DNA from 2 places in the Defluviitoga tunisiensis genome. Region 1 is predicted to be linked to the other one. Evidence: riboswitches for the same ligand, from Rfam matches in the RefSeq annotation. Region 1 holds a riboswitch; the other holds the start of a gene.

Region 1 (8,051 bases):
AATCCAAAGCCCTACCATTAAGAAGATGTCTGATCTTATCAAAAAATTCTGAGATTTTACTTTCTTTAACAGTATCTATCAATGCTGTTTTCTCATCTAAAATTAAATAAGAATTATAACTTACACCTTTATCAAGAGGCCAAAGATTTTCAAAAAGTGCTGTATCTCTGTCATTAACACCTACATAATAAATATCATCGGTAATTTTTACAGAACTATTCATAACTATCTCCTCCTAAAATCATTATTATACTCAGTTTAGAAATTCTAAAAAGCTCATTTTACATACGTTTTGTATTTGATTTTGTTACAAAATACCCCACCGACTTCTAATCTTCTCTAATTCTTAATTTCTTTAACATGTTGGGTGCTTGTACAAATAAAATGGGGGGAGGGATTCGCTCTGGACCAACTCTAAATTTAACGTTATTAATCCACGTTTCTAATGATTATTATAACATAATAATCATTAAAATATTGAACAATTCTTAAAAAACTCATGTAAACTTTTACTTTTATTTTTTCTATCTCCTTGACATTGCCAACTAAATATGTTATGATTGAAAAAATAAATAGATGATTTCCTTATCAAGAGTGGTGGAGGGACTGGCCCTGTGAAACCACGGCAACCTGCATAAAAACAATTTATGCAAAGGTGCCAAATCCTGCAGGAAGTTTTCCGGGAGATAAGGAGAGGGAAAATAAGAAAATAATTAACCTCTTCCAAGCAATAACCGGAAGAGGTTTTTTTGTACCTTGCGAATATTACTCTACAGTCAAAATAAATGTTACAAAATCTGGAGTTTAGTGGATTACAGGGCGGCAGCCCTAACAACTTATCTATAATTTCCACTTATAATACAAAAATAAGAACGCTTTAATTACAATATTGGAATATTTAGCGGGTTACAGGGCGGCAGCCCTAACAACTTATCCATAATTTTCCACTTATAATACAAAAATAAGAACGCTTTAATTACAATATTGGAATATTTAGCGGGTTACAGGGCGGCAGCCCTAACAATTTATCCATAATTTTCCGCTTATAATACAAAAATAAGAACGTAATTAATCACTAGGAGGGAGATTAAATGAAAAAGAGTAAAACATTAGGAAAGGTTTTTGTATCACTGATTCTTCTTGTAGTATTATTTTCTGTTGTTGGATTTTCTGCAGCAAAAAGTAAGAGTTTTAAAGTTGGTGCCTCTCCAGTTCCACATGCAGAAATTTTAGAATTCGTCAAAGATGATTTCGAACAAAAAACCGGGGTTAAATTAGACATCATTATTTTTACTGATTATGTTCAACCAAATCTAGCTCTAGCAGACGGTTCAATTGATGCAAATTATTTTCAACATGAACCATACTTACTAACCTTTGTCAAAGAACGTAAAATTGAAGGTTTAGTCTGTGCTGCAAAGATTCATGTTGAACCTATGGGTTTTTACCTAAAAAAGGATTTAAAAGACCTTAAAAAAGGCGATATAATTATAATTCCAAATGATGTTACTAATGAAGGAAGGGCTCTTTTGCTTTTGGAACAACATGACTTAATAAAACTTAGAGAAAGAGAAGATCCTTTAGTTGCTACAGTAAAAGACATAGTTGAAAATCCATATAATTTGACCTTTAAAGAACTTGAAGCGCCTTATTTACCAAGAACATACAAAACCGATAAAAACGTAGTTGGTGCAGTAATAAACACAAATTATGCAATGGAAGCTGATTTAAATCCTCTAAAAGATGCTGTGTTTTTTGAGGGAGCAGAATCTCCATACGCAAATATAATAGCTGTTCGCGAGGAAAGACTAAACGATGAATTAGTTAAGGCTCTAATAGAAGTTTTAACAACTGATAAAGTCAGAAATTTTATACTCGAAAAATATAATGGAGCTGTAGTCCCTGTTTTTTAGTTAATTTTAATATAAAAGGAGATAGGTAATTGTTAGAAATAAAAGACTTAAACCTAATATACGAAGATAATTACCATGTTCTAAAGGATATTAACTTTAAAGTTGAAGATGGAGAAATCGTTGGCATTATTGGGCTTTCTGGAGCAGGAAAAACATCTCTTTTGAGAACCTTGAACCTGCTCCAGGTTCCTACTTCTGGTAAAATCTTATTAGACGGTGTAGATCTAACATCTTTAGATAAAGAAGAGTTACGAAAGATTAGAAAAAAAATTAGCATAGTATTTCAACACTTTAATCTATTAAGCTCTAGAACAGTCTTTCAAAATGTTGCTTTACCACTTGAAATTGAAGATCTTTCAAAAAAAGAAATTGAAGAAAAAGTGAATAAAATGCTTGAAAGCATGAATCTTATCCCAAGAAAAGACGCCTATCCATCACAATTATCTGGTGGTGAAAAACAAAGAACTGCTATAGCTCGAGCACTAATAAGTAATCCTGATATTATATTGTTCGATGAACCAACTTCATCGCTAGATCCTAAGACTACTCAAAAGATACTTGATTTGATTTTGGAAATTAACCAATCTACTAGGAAATCTATATTAATCGTAACTCATGAAATGGACGTGATTAAAAAAATTTGTGACAAAGTAGTATATTTAAAAAATGGTTATGTAAACTTTGTAGGGCCTGTTCACGAATTTTTCATTGAAAAAGAAACAGAATTAAACAATGAATTTTATCAAGAAATCAATATTGACTGGAGCAAGACTTGGGAGATGGTACGAAATAAAAATCAAAAGCTATTAAAAATAGTATTTTGGGGAAGTAAAACCCACGAGCCTGTTTTGTACGACGTTGCTAAAAAATATGATGTAAGTGTAAATATTTTGTACGGAAAAATAGAACATTTAAAAGATAGTCCTTACGGAACAATGATTATTGCTATTAATTCTGATAATTCTCATGTCGAAAATTTTTTGAAAGAGTTATCAGAGAATGTGTATAAAGTTGAGGTGTTGAACTAAAATGGTCCAAGATCTTATTTTTGCTACTTTAGAAACCTTGTATATGACTTTAGTATCAGCACTATTTGCAATATTACTAGGTATACCTTTAGGAATTGCTTTGTATATGTTATCTAAGAGTGAGAAAAAGTCATCAAAAACCTTTTACTCTGTCCTTGATTGGGTTGTAAATATATTTAGATCTATCCCATTCATTATATTAATAATACTTATAATTCCATTAACTCGATTGCTTACAGGAACAATAATCGGGTCAACAGCTGCAATAGTACCTTTAAGCATAGCTGCTATCCCATTTATGGCAAGATTAGCAGAGAATTCTTTTAACAACCTCTCACAAGGGCTTTGGGATACTGCTGTGTCTATGGGTATGACAAATTGGCAGTTTATCTCGAAAGTATTATTGCCTGAAACTGCCTCAGAAATGGTCGCAAACATCACACTCCTTATAATTAACCTGATAACTTATACAGCAATAGCTGGAGCAGTTGGCGCAGGTGGCTTAGGAGCCATGGCAATTAACTATGGATACCAAAGGTTCAGGATGGATGTTTTAATTTATGATGTTATTATATTGGTACTTTTAACTCAAGTTATACAGTTTGCCGGAACAAAAATAGCTAATTCTCTTAGAAAATAAAAAGCCAGGGAAATCCTGGCTTTTTGTTAATATATTTTAAAATCTATTTATTTGTAAATTTTTTCTCTATTTCTAGAACAAGTGCCTCTGCTGTAGCTAAATTTGTTGCAAGAGGGATGTTATGTACATCACATATTCTCAATACTGCAGATACATCAGGCTCATGTGGTTGAGCAGTTAGTGGATCTCTTAAGAAAAGCACGAAATCAATTTTACCAGATACTGCCAAAGCACCTATCTGTAAGTCTCCCCCTAATGGACCAGACTCAAAGGTTTGTATTTCAAGACCTACTTTATCTTTTAAAACCGAGCCTGTTGTTTTTGTAGCATAGAGTTTGCACTGAGAAAAGACATTTTTCCATTCTTTAACAAACATCACAAGATCTAATTTTTTCTTGTCATGAGCAATAAGTGCAACGTTTACCATTTTAACTAATCCCCCTTTACATTAAAAGCTTATTAACGAAATTAAAAATCCGCTTCGCTTAAGGCTAAAATAAGTTCTACAGTATCAACTACATCACTATAGCAAATCATTTCATGAGGAGAATGTATGTATCTTGTAGGAATAGAAATAGTACAACTAGGAATCCCAGATTTTGTTCTTTGATATCCTGCTGCATTTGTACCTCCTAAAGTTAGCACCTCAAGTTGATATTTTATGTTATTATTAACTGCAGTATCTTTTATCCAATCAACGACTTCTCTGTCACTAACAGAAGCTAGATCTTTAATTTTTATACAAGGTCCATATCCAAGTTTCATGCTCATTCTCTTTAGCGCTTTAGGTGTATCTAATGAATCTGTGACATCTATAGCAATAGCCCTATCTACATTATAATCGTAAGCTGAGACGAATGCACCTACTAGTCCAACCTCTTCCTGTACAGTGAATGCGAAAATAACAGTATGTTTATTGTCTTTCATTTGTTTTATAGTTTCTATAAGTGAAGCGCATCCAATTCTATCATCTAATGCTTTAGATAAGCAGTATTCTCCATAGTCAACAAATCCATCGGCAAATACCCCAAATGTACCTATAGGGGCATACTTTTCAGCTTCTTCTTTTGAAGAAACACCTATATCCACATAAATATTGTCTAAAGACACATTTTTATAGTTTTCTCTCAGTTCTTTATCAGTCTCACCTTCAATACCTACAACACCTATTCTTCCTTTAAAATTCAATCTAGCTCCAACAAGATTAAGAGGAAATTGCCCCCCAACTTGTTCTATCTTTAAGAATCCCCCATCTATTATATGAGTAACTACTACCCCAATTTCATCCATATGTGCATCAAATAATATGGTTTTTCCGGAGTGCCCTTTTTTTATTGCTATAAGATTTCCTAATTTGTCAATCTTAATTTCATCTACATAATCTTCTATTTCTTTTTTAATAAACTCTCTAACTTCATGTTCTCTGCCGCTTGGTCCATATAGTTCGGTTATATTTTTAATGAGCTCTTTCATAATTTACCCACCTTTCATTGTTAGTAACTAATTCTTTTACCAATGAATAAGTATTATTATAATCATCTATATTCAGTATTGCTAGTGGCGAATGTATATATCTACAAGGCACAGATATTACTCCAGCTGGAATTCCATACATGGTCTTAGCAAGTTTCGCAGCATTCGTGCCTCCTGCTGTTCTCATTTTATATTGAAATTTGATGTTTAAAGCCTTTGCAGCATTTACAATTGTTTCAAACATTTCTTTTTTTATTACCAAACCACTGTGCATAAAAGTAATAACTGGACCATTTCCTATATGAGTCGCCCACTTTTCAGGCGGATTTTCAGGATTGTCTCCAGCGGTTGTTCCTTCTAATACAAGTGCAAAATCAGGTTTAATTCTTGCGGCTGCAACTCCTGTTCCTCTTAATCCAACTTCTTCTTGAGTTGCAAAGTTGAAATAGGTATCAAATGCTGGTTGTAATTTGTTTTCATAGATATAATCAATTATATCTAGCATAATAGAACAACCAACACGATCATCAAAAGCCTTTGATAAAGCATAATTACCTTCTTCAACATAGGTTGTATCAAAGGTAACCATGTCACCTAAATTAACTTTTTTACTTGCTTCCTCTTTGCTAGAAAATCCCGCATAAACTTTTATTTCTTCGTATTTAACCACTCTTTTGATATCTTTATCTAAATGGATAGGAGTTGAATTAACTACCGCATTCAAAACTCCTTCTATCTTTAATCGTTGACTTTTAATAACACGAGGATCAACCCCACCAACTGGAGAAATTCCTAAAGTGCCATCATCATTTATTTTCGTAACCATAAATCCTACTTCATCCATGTGTGCATCTACCATCATCTTTTTGGATGAATCCTTTCCTTTAACAAAGCAAATTAAGTTGCCTAAATTGTCAATAGTTATATTGTTGACTTTACCTTCTACTTGTGATTTTATATATTCTCTAACCTTTTCTTCTCGAGACGATATCCCAGATAATTCGGTAAGATCTTTTAGATATTTTCTCATACGTTCAAACTTCCCTTCGTTTTTAGACTCATATTTAATGCGAACATAGCAAGTAATTTGGCTGCTCTATCAATATCGTTTATATTTACAACTTCACTTGGTGAATGCATATTTAGAATAGGTACGGAAACTAAACCTGTTTTTATTCCCTGCCCAACAATTTGTACAATATCCGTTTCAGTTCCACTTCTACTAGGAACCGCTTCTATCTGATATTTTATATTATTATCTTTGGCAGTTTTTACTAAATCATCATATACACATCTGTTAATCGGTGCTCCTATAGTAATTACGGGACCTTCACCTATTTTAAAAGATTCAACATTTTCAGGAAGTCTCTCTCCAAAAGTTACATCCACAACTACAGCATAGTCAGGTTGCAGATATTCAGCAGCCCCTTTTGCCCCAACTAATCCTACCTCTTCTCCTTTGTTAAAAGAAAGCATCAATTGTCCATCAAATTTAAGATTTTGTAGATATTCAAACGATTTAATAAGAACGGCAACGCCTGCTCTATTATCTATTGCCTTTCCAACTATCTGGTCGTTCTCTAAATCTTTTGCCTCAACATTAATAACACCAATATCACCTACATTTATATCTTTCGTTCCACCTGAAACTGAGAAATCTACAAAAAGCTCATCAAAAGAGGGAGATTTATCTTTATCTTCAGGCTTTTGTAAATGAGGTGCCAAAAATCCTATTACCCCTAATTTTTCCCCATTCTCAGTTCTAAAACACACCCGTTTACCTACCAAGGTTCTAGGATCTACTCCACCAACTGCTTCGATTCGTGCAAACGTGTCATCTATAATATTGGAAATAACTATCCCAATTTCATCAACATGAGCAAAAAAGGCAATCTTAGGATTACCTTGGCCATAAGTAGCTACTAAATTACCTATTCCTATTTTTTCTAACTTGATATCTTGATTTATTTCTAGCAAAAACTGTTCAATTAATGGAAATGTACAGTTTTCAAAAGAGGTAACTCCAAAAGAATCGGAAAGATTTTTAATTAAGTCTTTAGTGTCCATTATTCCCCTCCTTATGAGTCGTTGACTTATAGTTCTAGAGTTTCGACTAACGCTTTATCTCCTTCTACTCTTATTGATATGGGGGTTTTTGGCCATTCATAGTTGTAGAAGGGAATACCTGCAATCTCGACTAATGGTGATTCCATCTCGTAGGCGATTATGAAGACATTTTTCTTGTTTGTTATACCGGCTCTGACTGTACCAAACACTTTTCCAAATATTATCACACTTCCCCCTGCGTTGACCTCAGCTCCTTGATTGACATTACCAAAAATTATTATGTCTCCAGGATTTTGTACTACTTGACCTGATCGTAAATGTTTTCTATATATCTTCGTACTGGAAAGGGTTAGTTCTTTGTTTCCTACTTTACCTTCTGGCAACTTACCAAAATAAGCACCTGCGACATTCAAGTCAAAATTTTTGGCAAATTTGATTATGCTGTTTATTAGATTGTATTGCGATCCATCTTCAAAGTAAACATAAAAGCTGTCACCTATGTTAAAAAAACTTTTCATCTTAACAAGTTCTTTTTTAAAACTCTCGAAGAGGTCTTTTTGTGTATGACCTTTTGCAAAATAAAATATAATTTCACCATCTATTATTTTTGCGTATACTAGTTCATCCATTCTAACCCCTCCTAACCATACCAAATTTTTTAATAGAAACTACATATATAATAACACAATTTTTTGTAAAAGATGCTGAAATTTAAAAATTTAATTACAGATTTCAAGCCCAAAAGAAAAGATTGACCCTGATTTAAAAATGTGATACAATCTTACAGAAAAGATTTTTATTAGAAATAAAAGATAAAAAATGTTTGTTATGTTTTATAAAACTAACGCATATTTTGGAGGTGTTTTATGTACGAAAAGATCCTTAATTTTGTAAACTTTGGTCCTGCTGGCGCCTCAGATGCTCAAGGAG
Region 2 (8,051 bases), 710 kb from region 1:
TTTGCCATCCATTCGCTTATATATTGAGAATTGACAAATCTTACCTCACCTATTTTACCGCTTTTAACTAATTCTCTTGCATATCTAATCATTGAGTAACCAGTATATGCGTAAGAAACCGCAAAAAGTAAGTTATTTTTGTTTGCTAATTTTTGCAATTCTAAGGCTTGGTTCAATGTTACTGTTAAAGGTTTTTCACACATAACATTTATCCCATTTTCTAGAAAGCTTTTTGCTATATCGTAATGGGAATTATTAGGCGTTACTATCACAACAAAATCAATTTTATCATTTCGTTTACTCTCTTTTTCTGCCATTTCTACGTAATTATTGTACAGCCTTTTTTCATCTAACTTTAGTTCTCTACCAGTAATCAAGGTATTTTTAAAATTTCTTGAAAAAGATCCAGCAACTAGTTCTACCTTGCCATGGAGATTTAAAGCTTTTCTATGAATAGTGCCAATTTGGGATCCCTTACCTCCCCCAACCATACCGTAAGTAAGCTTTTTAGTCATATTATTTCCTCCTCTAATTAAATTTTACCCATGTACCTTTTTTATTACTTTCTAGACATTTTTCTATAAATTTCATACCTCTTACACCAGAATTAATACTTTGAAAATGAGCATTAGAATTAGTGATTTTTTTGCCATTTTTTTTATTTATTAAGTCAGTAATGAAAAGTGAATATAGATTTTTAAAACCTTCATTAGTCCCATCTAAAATTTTATCTTCCTTTTTTATTAGTTTATAAGAATCTTCAAATATTATATTTAATGTATTAGCATGTTCATAGCTCCATTTTAAACTTCCTTTAGAACCATAAATTGAAAAATTAAAGTTATTTTTTTCTCCCATTGCGATCTGTGACATGCAGTAAATTCCTCTTGCACCATCTTTAAAATTAACCATTACAATTGAGTTGTCTTCTAGTTTTCTGGGTTTAACAAATGTATCTAATTTTGCACATAAAGATTGAATATCCTTTTCTATTAAGTAAGAAATCATATTTTCCACGTGACTTCCAATATCAGCAGTTGTGTTTGACAAACCACTTTGAGAAGGATCTAAACGCCAGTTAGATTGTTTATTTTCATTTTCTAGGGGTTTAGCCAGCCATCCCTGAAGATATTGAGCATTTACCATTCTTATTGAACCTATTTCTCCAGATCGAATTATTTTTCTTGCTATTGGAATTACAGGAAAAGCTGTATAAGAATAAGTAACACAAACCAATAAATCAAGTTGGTTCGCTATCTTTTTCAAGTGTTCAGCTTCTTGTAAAGTTGTGGTTAATGGCTTTTCACATGCAACATTTATTCCTTTTTCTAGAAAAGCTTTAGCTATTTCATAATGAGAAATATTGGGTGTTGCAATAACCACAAAATCTATTTTTGGTTTTCTTCTACTTTCTTCAATTACCATTTGCTGGTAATCTCTGTATAGTCTGTCTCTTTTTATTTTCCATTTTTGACCAGTTAGAAGTGTTTTTTTAAAATTTCTTGAGAAACAACCACTAACAATTTTAGCCCTTCCATCCAATAAAATAGCATTTCTATGAGATTCTCCAATCATTGAATCTAATGCTCCACCTACCATCCCATAGGTTAATTGACCATCCATTTAATTTTTCCTCCTAAGATTTGATGTTTACCGTCTTCAAAAATTCCAAAGCCTTATTATATTTATGTTTTGGATTTAATCATTTTTATAAAATATTATCTCAATATTAATACACACTAAGGCTTAATTTCTTTAAACTTTTCGGTACTTGTAGCTAGAAAAGGGGTGAGGGTTCTGACCCTGACCCATTATAAAATCAAAATTTTATTTTTAGAGAATTTTCATTTCTAAAGTATTTATTCAATTATATAATATTTATAACTGAAGGAAAAATGAATGCAGACAAGTGAAACAGAATTAACTAATGTTATCAATTTCATATGGTGTCTCTTGATATACATAATAATTTAACCAGTTGCTAAATAAAAGGTAGGCATGGCTTCTCCATCTAACAATAGGTTTGCTATTAGGGTCATCATTTGGGAAATAATTTTTTGGTAGTGGTATATCCATTCCTTTGTTTATGTCTCTTTCGTACTCATGTTTCAAAATTATTGGGTCGTATTCTGGATGACCTGTTACAAAAACTTGTCTTCCATCTTTTCTTTCAATTAAATACACGCCCGCATCCTTCGATTCAGAGATAATATTTAAATCAGGGATAGGTTCTATGTCCTGACGTTTGATTTCTGTATGTCTTGAATGAGGAACCCAAAATATATCATCAAAACCTCTTACCAATTTGCAACTTTTATCGTTTAAAGTATGTTCAAAAACACCAAATATTTTTTTATTAACGGGGTATTTATTGATACCATAATGAAAATATAGCCCTGCCTGAGCACCCCAACAAATATGTAGAGTAGAAAAAACATTATTTTTAGACCAACTCATAACATCTTTTAATTCTTCCCAATAATCAACATCTTCAAAGTTTAAGGTTTCAACAGGTGCCCCTGTAATAATTAATCCGTCAAACTTTTTATATTTAATTTCAAGTAATGTTGTATAAAAAGTACTCAAATACTCCTCTGAAGTGTTCTTAGATTTATGTGTGATCATTCTTAACAAGCTTACTTTCACTTGCAAAGGGGTATTCCCTAAAAGTCTAAGAATTTGAGTTTCTGTGACAACTTTTGTAGGCATCAAATTTAGAATAATAATTTCCAAAGGTCTAATATCTTGATGAATAGCCCTATCATGATACATTACAAAAACATTTTCTTTTTTTAATATTTCACCGGCTGGTAAATTTGCCGGTATGTTTATAGGCATTTATTTCCTAATTCTCCTTGAAATGTAGTAGCTTTAGTTAGGGATTGATTTATATCTTCTATTAAATCTATAACATCTTCCAATCCTATAGATAGTCTTATCATATCCTCAGTAACCCCAGAGGCAAGTTGTTCTTCTTTAGTTAGTTGTTGGTGAGTGGTACTAGCAGGATGAATCGCTAAAGATCTAACATCTCCAACATTAGCAACATGTTGAAAGAGTTCTAAGTGTTCTATAAATTGTTTTCCTGCTTCTAATCCCCCTTTTAATCCAAAGGTTAAGATCCCCCCAAAACCATTCTTTAAATATTTTTTTGAGTTTACATGCGTTTTATGATTTTCTAATCCTGGATAAATAACCCAATTGACCCTTGGGTCATTTTGCAAGTACTGAGCTATTTGCAATGCATTTGAGCAATGTCTTTGCATCCTTAAACTTAAGGTTTCTAACCCTTGCAATATCAAAAAAGAATTAATAGGGCTAATAGTACTTCCTATGTCTCTTAAAAATTGAGACCTGGCTTTTTGAATATATGCCCTATTTCCGAATTTTTCGAAAAAGTTTACTCCGTGAAATGCTGGATCTGGTTCACTTAATTCAGGAAACTTTCCGTTGTTCCAATCGAATTTGCCACTATCTACAATAATTCCACCAATACAAGTACCATGACCATTTATATATTTAGTTAGAGAATGAATTATAATATCAGCGCCAAATTCGAAAGGTTTACATAAAAATGGTGTGGCAAATGTATTATCTACAATTAAGGGAATCCCATTTTCATGTGCTATTTTTGCTATTTTTTCAAAATCTGGTACAGACAATTCAGGATTACCAATGGTTTCAACGTAAATTAACTTTGTTTTTTTTGAGATTTTCTTATGTAACATATCAAGGTCTGTAACGTCAAAAAAAATTGTTTTAATTCCTAATCTTCCAAGTGTATTTTTGAATAATGTAAATGTTCCACCATATAAAGAACTACTGCACAAGATTTCGTCTCCGGATTTTGTAATATTTAATACCGATATTGTTTCAGCGGCTTGACCCGATGCAGTAGCCAGGGCCCCCACTCCTGCTTCCAAAGTAGCAATTCGCTTTTCTAAAACCTCTGTGGTTGGGTTTTCCATTCTTGTATAAATATTGCCACTTTCTTCCAAAGAAAAGAGACTAACTGCATGATTAGTATCTTTAAACATATAAGAGGATGTCTGATAGATGGGAACAACATTTGAACCAGTTGTAGGATCTGAATTGTACCCGGCGTGGATCATTAAAGTATCAAATTTGTAATTCTTTTTTGCCATTTTTATTCCTCCTTAAAAGTTTGGGGTTTTATGCATGAATCTTTAAAAATCAAAAACCTTATGTCCATTTTTTAAAAAAATAAAAAACCTCTTCTTAAGACGAGAAGAGGTTTATTTTTTATTTTCCTCTCCTTATCTCTCAGAATTATTTCTGCAGGATTTGGCACCTTCACATAAAGATTATTTATGTAGGTTGCCGTGGTTTCACAGGGCCAGTCCCTCCACCACTCTCGATAAGGTATAAATTTATTAATTTTGATAAATTTTAACACAATTTATTATCAATGTCAAGTTAACTTATAAATCATGTAACAAATTAAAATTGTTAACTTTAATTAGAAACAAGTGTTATTTTAAAATGTTATAATCATATGAATTAATAATTTTAGATGAAATAGATGAGAAAGGGGTTAGATAATGTCTTGGCTTATTCCAATTATTATATTTTTTGATCAAATAACGAAAAAAACAGCTGAAACTATTTTAGTTCATAATCCCATAAAAATAGGCATTTTTGAATTAACTTATGTTGAAAATACAGGAGTTGCATTCGGACTTTTTAGGGGCAAGGCTCTTATTCATGGAATAATAGCAACAATTATTGTCACATTTCTTTATTTTTTTAGGGAACAGTATTTAAGGAGTAACCACATATTCAATTTTTCATTTGATTTAGGTATGTGTTTCATAATCAGTGGAGCCTTGGGTAATATCTTTGATAGAATTAGATTAGGTTATGTTGTTGATATAATATCTTGGCAAGATTTTACTGTATTTAATATTGCGGACATTTTTATCACGTTTGGAGGAATAATTTTATTGTACCATCTTGTTCGGAGGAGTTTACATGGAAAAAGTGATTTACAAAGTAAATGAAGGGGACGATCAAAAAAGATTGGACTTGTTTGTTTTAGAAAAGCTTCCTATAAAAGTTTCTAGAAATATGATTCAAGAATTGATAAAACGTGGGGCTGTTACCGTTAATGGCGGCATAAAAAAGTCTCATTACCTTGTAAAAAAAGGCGATGAAATCGTAATTTGTCTGGATAATTTAGAAATATCTGATCATATGAATGAAGAAGACTCGATATCCCCAGAAAATATACCTTTAGATATTTTATATGAAGATGAAGATATAATAGTAATCAATAAGCCCGCAGGCCTTTTGGTACATCCAACAAATAAAATTAGAAGTGGAACGTTGGTTAATGCATTAATGTATCATATAAAAGATTTCGATAAAATAGGAGATGATCCAAATCGTCTAGGAATAGTGCATAGACTTGACAAAGATACTTCTGGGGTACTGGTTGTAGGTAAAAACAGTTATTCAAAAAGTTTTTTATCTGAGCAATTTAAAGAGCGAAAAACTAAAAAAATCTATTTAACCATTGTAAGAGGTCTTTTAAAAGAAAAAGAAGGTGAAATAACTTTACCTTTAGGAAGGCACCCTACTTCAAGACAGAAAAGAGCGGTTGTTTTTAATGGGCGAGAAGCTGTAACTTTTTACAAAGTATTAAAGGAATTTAATAGTCTTGCATCTTTAGTATGGGTACAAATTGAAACGGGTAGAACACATCAAATAAGAGTTCATTTTAAATATATAGGAAATCCAGTTGTAGGTGATACATTGTATGGTAAAAATAAGTTTGAAAAGTCTGTGAAAATTCCTATTGAAAGACAAATGCTTCATGCATTGAAACTAGGAATTTATCATCCGAGAAATGGAAAGTGGATGGAGTTTTTAGCTCCTTTACCAGAAGATTTTAAAAAAGTTTTAATGAATTTCAGTAATGATTTGGGGGACAGCAATTGAAAATATTAGGTCCTGTAGAAACTTCAAAATCGATAGGTAAGTCTTATCTTCAAATAAAAGATCTTTTTGTTTTGGCCAAAAAATATGGTTTTAAATGCATAGTATTATCTGAATCTCATCCTAAATCTTGGCTGAGATTTATTTATTTATGTCAAAAGTACAAGATTAAGCCAATTATTTTATACGAAACAAATAATAAGAAGTTTTTTATTAAAAATAATGAAGATATCAAGCAAGCAATAATGCATTATAACAAACTTATTAACAATTTAAATTTAAAAGAGATCGATTTAAGTTTACCTTATGTAAGGTATCCAATAGATGGTTTAAAGAAAATTTTTAAAGATCCTGAATCATGGTGTGTAAAAGATGTGCTAAAATATCAGAACGAGCTTGCTTTCATTGGCGATGAGGAGACCTATTATAATTTAAAAGAATACACATTTAAAGAGTATAGGGTTAGAGAAAAAAATCTTATTGATTATTTTAAAGATATTAAAATGACGGATATAGAGAAAAAAAGATTAGCTTATGAATTAAGTACAGTTAAAAAATTAAGAGTTGAGAATTATATATTAACAGTAAAAGAAATAATAGAAGCTGCCGCCCAAAAAGGTATATTAATAGGACCTGGAAGGGGCTCAGCTGTTGGCTCTTTTTTAGTTTATAAGTTAGGTATAACTAAGGTTAATCCACTGAAATATGGATTATTATTTGAAAGATTTTTAAATGAATATAGACATGAGCTTCCTGATATAGATATAGACGTTGATGCAGAGAGAAGAAACGAACTTATAAAAACATTACAAGGAAATATGGGATTTTATAATGTTGTTCAAATACGGACTTATTCTACAATGAAAGTTAGGTCTGCTTTAAAAAAGAGTGAAGAATTACTAGGCTATTCTACCGACCTTCAGTTATTACCTCCAATTAGAAGTAAAGAAAACCTGAATAAACTATCAAATTATACCAATAAAGAAAAAATTTTCTATATCTTAGCGTACTATTTAGAAGGTTTAGAAACTGCAGAATCAACGCACGCAGCAGGTTTAGTTATATCAGATGATGATCTGAGAACCTTTGGACCTTTAGAACAAAGAAGTATACCTATACTTGAGTGGGAAATGTCAGATTTGAAGCTTGTGGGTGTTGAAAAATTTGATGTTCTTTCGTTAGATACACTATCTTTTTTAAAAAAAATAGAAGCAAAGGAAGAATATGAAAATTTAGAAGATACCTCAAATTATGCATATCTTTCAATGGGATTAACTAAAGGTATATTTCAATTAGATTCTAGATTAGGAAAAAGGCTTTCAAAAAAGATTAAACCAAAAAATTTTGAAGAGTTGGTATTATTGTTGGCTATAAACAGACCGGGTCCACTTGAATCGGGAATGATAGATCAGTATCTAGAAAAAGATGCTCCAGATTATTTGAAAGATATTTTTCCAGAGACTAAAGGTGTTTTGGTTTATCAAGAACAAATAATGAAACTTTCACAGATTTTAGGGGAATTCTCACCAGAAGAATCTGATTTATTAAGGAAGGCAATGTCTAAAAAAGAAAAAGAGAAGATTAGTAAGTTTAAAGACAAATTTATAAATAATGCTACCAAAAAAATAGGATATGCTCAGGCAAATTTATTGTTTTCTCAGCTAGAAAAATTTTCGCAATATGCCTTTAATAAATCTCACGCAGTAGCTTATGCACATATTTCTTATTGGCTTATGGACAAGAAATTTAAAGATCCATCTCATTTTTTTTTAGAATTAATTAAATTAAAAGGTCTAGACGTTGATATAATTAATGAGGCTAAAATATTAGGTGTAGATATCAAATCGCCTGATATTAGATATCCACATGGTAATTTTGATAAGACCCAAATTATCTTACCGTTATACACTGTTAAAGGCATAGGTAAAAATATAGCAGACATATTTATGAACTGCAAATTTCAAGATGTTGAAGATTTTTTTGATTTCGCAATACTAAAAAACATTAATAGAAACATCATTGAGTTGCTTATTAAATGTGGTTCTTTAGATTATTTAAATGATAACAGAAAACAGCTTTTAAAAAGTTCAACA

What was found. A riboswitch is a leader RNA that binds a small molecule or an ion and turns the genes downstream of it on or off. The one in region 1 is predicted to bind S-adenosylmethionine.
Region 2: another riboswitch for S-adenosylmethionine. It lies ahead of DTL3_RS01050 (O-acetylhomoserine aminocarboxypropyltransferase/cysteine synthase family protein); the one in region 1 lies ahead of DTL3_RS04300 (MetQ/NlpA family ABC transporter substrate-binding protein).

The regions. Positions count from the first base shown of each region.
Region 1 covers NZ_LN824141.1:913,043-921,093, reverse strand. Annotated here, with positions in the region: gene DTL3_RS04305 (FprA family A-type flavoprotein) at 1-223, opposite strand, end outside; SAM riboswitch class I at 583-693, shown strand; gene DTL3_RS04300 (MetQ/NlpA family ABC transporter substrate-binding protein) at 1,092-1,913, shown strand; gene DTL3_RS04295 (methionine ABC transporter ATP-binding protein) at 1,943-2,941, shown strand; gene DTL3_RS04290 (methionine ABC transporter permease) at 2,943-3,581, shown strand; gene mgsA (methylglyoxal synthase) at 3,625-4,008, opposite strand; gene DTL3_RS04280 (M42 family metallopeptidase) at 4,050-5,054, opposite strand; gene DTL3_RS04275 (M42 family metallopeptidase) at 5,038-6,084, opposite strand; gene DTL3_RS04270 (M20/M25/M40 family metallo-hydrolase) at 6,081-7,121, opposite strand; gene DTL3_RS04265 (septum site-determining protein MinC) at 7,148-7,750, opposite strand; gene yajC (preprotein translocase subunit YajC) at 7,988-8,051, shown strand, end outside.
Region 2 covers NZ_LN824141.1:205,000-213,050, reverse strand. Annotated here, with positions in the region: gene DTL3_RS01065 (Gfo/Idh/MocA family protein) at 1-515, opposite strand, end outside; gene DTL3_RS01060 (Gfo/Idh/MocA family protein) at 529-1,623, opposite strand; gene metA (homoserine O-acetyltransferase MetA) at 1,921-2,838, opposite strand; gene DTL3_RS01050 (O-acetylhomoserine aminocarboxypropyltransferase/cysteine synthase family protein) at 2,829-4,145, opposite strand; SAM riboswitch class I at 4,275-4,385, opposite strand; gene lspA (signal peptidase II) at 4,563-5,021, shown strand; gene DTL3_RS01040 (RluA family pseudouridine synthase) at 4,993-5,961, shown strand; gene DTL3_RS01035 (helix-hairpin-helix domain-containing protein) at 5,958-8,051, shown strand, end outside.